Regions from separate parts of the Pseudoalteromonas sp. GutCa3 genome, predicted to be linked through region 1. Evidence: predicted binding sites of a transcription regulator. Region 1 holds the regulator's gene; the other holds the start of a gene.

What was found. The regulator MetJ, encoded in region 1, represses methionine synthesis genes. The targets are predictions, from matches to a motif close to TAGACGTCTAGACGTCTA.
Region 2: the regulator MetJ is predicted to act here: its motif matches at 1,807-1,824, upstream of CXF64_RS16425 (methylenetetrahydrofolate reductase).

The regions. Positions count from the first base shown of each region.
Region 1 is NZ_PJBK01000087.1:522-3,738, reverse strand. Features, by position in the region: gene metL (bifunctional aspartate kinase/homoserine dehydrogenase II) at 1-398, opposite strand, end outside; gene metB (cystathionine gamma-synthase) at 404-1,651, opposite strand; gene metJ (met regulon transcriptional regulator MetJ) at 1,941-2,261, shown strand; gene CXF64_RS15845 (malic enzyme-like NAD(P)-binding protein) at 2,345-3,217, opposite strand, start outside.
Region 2 is NZ_PJBK01000090.1:49,397-52,613, forward strand. Features, by position in the region: gene CXF64_RS16410 (histidine phosphatase family protein) at 1-52, shown strand, start outside; gene CXF64_RS16425 (methylenetetrahydrofolate reductase) at 807-1,763, opposite strand; gene CXF64_RS16430 (M16 family metallopeptidase) at 2,023-3,217, shown strand, end outside.

The DNA of each region.
Region 1 (3,217 bases):
TGCTGTAAATAAGTAGCGAGTAAACGTGCTGACCACAGTTCGCCATGTGCAAGTAATGCAGCCTCTTTTAGCTGCTCAGCTTGAGCAAGTTCTGCAATATAGCTAAGCTCGGTATTTAGTGTTTTAAGTGCACTTCGTTTTAAATCAGCTTCTAATAACTGCTCTATTAAATCACTTTGATGGTTATTTAACTGCAGTAAAATATCAGCTACTGCTTGAGTATCTTGTTTTTGATAGCTTTGCCAAAGTAATACTAGCGTATCGGTTGTCTTACCCGCAGCCGATACCACCACACAATCACCCGGTTGAGTATGTGTAATTATTATTTTTGCTACGCTTTGGTATCGCTCACTTGAGCTTAAACTCGATCCACCAAATTTATGTATACAGTTAACCATATTAATCACCAAAGCGCCGGACGAGCTGCACTTAATTTAACGTTACCACCAGAAGTGCCTGCTCCTTTGCCTACACGGCCAACATTTTTATTTTGCCCTGGTTTTACAAGTTCAAACACTCGTTCAAAATCAGCGACTAAATCGTGTATATCTTCAATACCTACCGAAATACGAATAAGCGTATCGCCCACACCCGCCTCTAAACGTGCTGTTGCCTCCATACCTGCGTGCGTCATAGTTGCAGGGTGACAAATTAAGCTCTCTACGCCACCTAGTGACTCAGCTAAACTAAACGTTTTAAGGCTAGTTAAAAATGCTGCAGCGTCATTTATATCGCCTTTAATATCAAAACTAACCATGCCACCAAAACCAAGTTGCTGTGCTTTAGCCAGCTCATGTTGAGGATGTGACTCAAGACCTGGGTAGTAAACTTGGCTTACATATTCAGAGCTTTCAAGGTACTTAGCTATTGCCAGTGCATTTTCTTGATGCTGCCTTAGGCGCACATTTAAAGTACGTAAACCACGAAGCGTTAAATAGCTATCAAAAGGCGCACCCGTAATACCAATGTTATTAGCCCACCAAGCAAGCTCATCGCCTAACTCTTGTGTTGCGGCAATAACAGCGCCGCCTACTACATCTGAGTGTCCGTTAATGTATTTAGTGGTTGAATGCACCACAATATCTACACCAAAATTAATAGGATTTTGTAAAGCAGGCGACAAAAACGTGTTATCTGCAGCCACCAATGCACCGCATTGCTTTGCAACATCGGTAACCGCTTTAATATCTGTTAAACGAAGTACTGGGTTACTTGGGGTTTCTATCCAAATAAGCTTAGGTTTAATTACTAAAATTTGTTGAAGACTTTCTTCTTTTGTTAAATCTAATATTTCGAGCTTTAGTAGTCCGCGTTTTTGTAAAGATGTAAATAAACGATAGCTGCCACCATAACAATCATGTGGAATTACTAACGTATCGTCACTATTAAGTAGCTGAGTAGCTAAATGCACGGCAGCCATGCCTGTAGCTGTAATTATGCCACGAGCGCCACCTTCAAGCTTAGCAAGCGTCTCAGCTAAAATATCACGATTAGGATTACCGCTACGACCATAATCATACTCACGCTTAGTATCAAAGTCGGCAAACGAATAAGTAGTCGATAAATAAATTGGCGGTACCACCGCACCATGATGTTTATCAGCATCAACGCCGTTACGTACAGCAATGGTCGCTTTGTTTTTTTCGCTCATATTCGTCACCTGATTAATTTGGATGTTTAGACGTCTAAAAGAGTAAGTTATCCGTTTTGATAAGTCAAAGCATTTTAAAGCTCTAGATGGCTAAAAGTAGAAGAGGCCTCTGCGAATAACACATTTTAGCTCACAAAAGTGTGCTTATCTTTACACCTACAATAGGCTTATTAAGATAGATCGGTATCTATTATTTGACTATCTTTTTTAAATCGATAGAATTTCACGCATATTTACACGCTTTTTATACCGTGTGAGAAATTAATAATCTGAGGCAACGATACATCTTATGGCTAAATGGAATGGTGAGTATATTCACCCATACGCAGAACACGGTAAAAAATCAGAGCAAGTTAAAAAGATCACCGTTTCGATCCCGCTAAATGTATTAAAGGTATTAACTGACGAACGTACACGTCGTCAAATCAATAACCTTCGCCATGCTACAAATAGTGAATTGCTATGTGAGGCATTTTTGCATGCTTTTACTGGCCAACCTTTACCAAATGACGATGACTTACGTAAAGATAACGCCGAAAAAGTGCCAGAAGAAGTTAAAAAAATAATGCAAGAAATGGGTCTAGAAGTACCCGTTTTAAACGAAGAATAAATATTACAAAGATAAAAAAAACCTCAGTAATTACTGAGGTTTTTTTATGTCTAAATTTTATTGCATAGCTCTACTATATAGATTTACTGCATATAGTTTTCAGGTAGCTCAATTTGTGCAACACCTGACTCAATAGCAGCAAGTGCAACAGCTCTTGCTATACGCGGCAGTAAACGTGGATCCATTGGTTTTGGAATAATATACTGCGCACCAAATTCTAGTTTATCTACACCAGCGGCTTTTAAAACTTCTGCAGGTACTGGCTCTTTGGCAATACTTCGAATAGCATCTACTGCAGCAATTTTCATTTCATCGTTAATAGCACTTGCACGTACATCAAGTGCACCACGGAAAATAAACGGGAAACATAAAACATTATTAACTTGGTTAGGGTAATCAGAGCGCCCTGTTGCCATGATTAAATCATTGCGTGCGCCGTGCGCAAGTGCAGGATCAATCTCAGGATCTGGGTTTGAACATGCAAACACAACTGGTTTTGCAGCCATTAGCTTTAAATCTTCAGCCGCTAATAAGTTAGGGCCAGAAACACCCACAAATACATCCGCATCTGCAATTACATCTTGCAATGTACGCTTATCGGTATTGTTAGCAAAAAGCTGTTTATATTCATTTAAGTCATCGCGGCGGGTATGAATAACACCTTTGCGGTCAAGCATATAAATGTGTTCACGCAGTGCACCACACTTAATTAACAGCTCCATACACGCAACAGCGGCAGCGCCTGCACCTAAACATACAATAATTGCATCTTCAATTGACTTACCTTGTACTTCTAGCGCATTTAACATACCAGCAGCCGTTACAATGGCAGTACCGTGTTGATCATCATGAAAAACAGGAATACTACAACGCTCTATTAATGCTTTTTCTATTTCAAAACACTCTGGTGCTTTAATATCTTCAAGGTTAATACCACCGAATGTGTCGGCAATATT
Region 2 (3,217 bases), on a different contig from region 1:
ATCAATTGATATGCGAGAAGGCATTGATAGTGTACTTGAATCTGATTTATGAAAGGTAAAATGTAAAAAGGAACTTAATGCTGGAATTATCGATAATTAATTCAAAACCCATAGCTGATCATATTTTAGAGATATATTTTAGTGATGGGCATAAATGTTTGGTTGATTTTCATCCATTTATTTTCTCTGTTGGGCACCCAGATTATGATATTTATAAACAGAGAAGGCATTTTCTCAATTATAAAATTGTAGATGGGAATTTAAATTGGGACGATTATAAAATGATTTTTCCAGTAGCAGACTTGTACAGTAATCGACTTGTTAAGAGTAAGTGATTTACTATTTATTGTCGTAATATTCAGTTGAATAGCAGATTGAATATTAAAATATTGAGAAGTTTAATTATTTATCTGATATAGATAAAATGAAAGAAAAGCTACCTTTTATAAAGTTTACTTATATAAAGTCAACATAGAAAAAGGAGGTTCGTCATGACTCATGCCACAAAAACTTGGCTGGTTTTTTCTGCGATAGGTTTTATTTTTTCATTAGCAATAATAAGCTTATTTGAAACGCTCCCTAGCATTAGATTTATATCTGATGAGGGAATTATTTTTGGTGTTATGTGCTCATCGATGGGGTTTGCCTTAAAAAGGCTTGAGAGTAATAACCAAAAATAGCTTTCATGGATAGCTTAAGCTGCAAATTTTTACTTGTACTTATTAATTTATTTTTCAAAGTACGGACATAAAAAAGCAAGCCATGAGGCTTGCCAAGAAGGGTGTTAATTAGCTCTAACCTAGCTTTTAAGCTATTAGCTTTTCCGCAAGGTTCAATTCCATAATGGCTTTTAATAAACGGTATAAATTAATTGACGCGTCAATTTCTTCTTTACGGTTTGTTAAGCTTTCAATATTTAAGCCCAGCGGTACATCTAAATGCGCACAGCTTTTAAGTATTAAGTCGAGGTTTTCGCGGCAAATACGGACTGATTCGCTTAATGTATTGTCTGCATCAAGCATGCGCCATTTAGTTGCCTCTGGCACTGAGATACCCAACCATTGCATAAACTCTAAGGTTTTTTCGCCGCCGCACGGGGTAAACGTTAATATAATACGTTGAGGTGTAATACCCTGTGCTTTACATGTACGTGCGTAGCTAGTAATTAGCTCTATAGTCGCTTGTGCATCGTAAACAGCTTGCGATATAAAAAACTGACAACCTTGTGCTGTTTTTTCTATTAATCGTTCGTGCTCATTTCGTTTACTTGAATGGCGCTCGGCAATCGTAACGCCACCTAAAAAGAAATCATCTGATTGCTCAGCCATCGCTTTATACGCATCTGGCAGGCTTAGCTTTATATCGCCTATCGATGATGGGCTACCTACTAAAACAACATTTTGTAAATCGTAGTCGTTTTTAGTTTCACTTAGCCAATCTTTAAATTCGCCTACGCCACGCTGCGCCACACTTTTATAAGTAATCACATCTTGTGCAGATAAATTACGAAGTAAATGGCTGTATTCACGCGGATCAACGGTTTGTTTAAACGCAAATGGGCGGTCTTGATTGGTTCGGCTGCTTTCGTCTTGAATGTCGTAAATTATCACGCCGTCGTATTCAATTTCGTGTAAGCGACCTAATAGCTTTTCTGCAATGGTTTTTAATTGCGCTTTATCGGTGCCAATTTTAGGCGGGGTAGTACCAATAAGATAAACACCTTGATTGGTGTCCACTATCTTCTCTTTTAGTGATAAAGCCATAATCCTCATTCCAGCTAAGTTTGTTTTGATGGATTTAATATAGCAGCCATTTAGACGTCTAGATAGATTTATTTAATGAAAGTTTTTCAACTAACATGATGTTTATTCATATTGCTTGTTCCCATAATTTATAATTGACACAGTTGTTTACATAATAAATTCCCTTTGGGCTCTTATATTTATTGGCTTTGGGGCATAATCGAGAGTGAGTTAGTAATACATCTGACAACAAATTTGCTCAATTTAAAAAGGGACAACAATGAAATTTAAATTATTAGCAACCAGCTTAGCGGTATCGCTGGCGTTAACGGGTTGCGCCATGCAACAAAACCAAAGCACGCAAACAACAGCACAACAAGAACAAGTAAATAAAGCTGATGATCGTGTTTTTTCGCAAGATTATTTAATTGAAAAGCTAGAAAACGGCTTACGTGTCATGGTTGTTAAAACCGATTACCCTGATGTAGTGTCGCTGCAAATTCCGGTATCGGTTGGATCGCGTAACGAAGTTGAAGAGGGCAAAACAGGCTTTGCTCACTTTTTTGAACACATGATGTTTAAAGGCTCACAAAAATACCCTGAAGATGTGTACTCAGACATATTAAAAAATTCAGGTGTTGATAACCGCGCTTATACAACAAACGATTTTACAAACTACCATTTAAACTTTTCAAAGCAGCATCTTGATAAAGTACTTGAGCTTGAAGCTGATATTTTTCAAAACTTAACTTACACCGAAGAGCAATTTAGAACAGAAGCACAAACGGTAAAAGGTGAGTACTTAAAAAACAACGCGAGTCCAATTCGTAAATTATTAAGCGCTGTACGCGAAGAAGCGTTTGATAAGCACACGTATAAACACACCACTATGGGCTTTTTTAAAGACATAGAAGCCATGCCAGATCAAATGGCGTACGGGAAAGAGTTTTTTGCTAAGTTTTATAAACCTGAGTATGTGTCACTTGTTATTGTGGGCGATGTAGATCCACAAGCAACAATGGCAATGGTTAAAAAGCATTGGGGCAGCTGGAAAAAGGGTAACTATGTTGCTGACATTAAAGCAGAGCCTGTTCAACAAGCACCAAAATATTTGCACCAGCAAGATGAAGCGCTACCAGGGCATTGGTTACTTGTATCTTACAAAGGCGCTGCGTGGGAGCCTGCTAAAAAAGACAGAGCGGCACTTGATTTAATCTCACAGCTTTATTTTTCAAATAATTCAGATTTATATCAAGAGCTAGTGGTCGACAAACAAATTGCCAGCCAAATGTTTACCTATAACCCAGAGACTAAAGATCCGGGTTTATTACACGTATTTGTTAAAGTAGAAAATGCAGATGATTTAGCCACTGCACGCGATGCCATTAACCGAACTTATGCAAAAGCACGCACTGAGCTTGTTGATGAGCAAAAGCTCAGTGATTTAAAATCGAACCTTAAATACAGTTTTATTA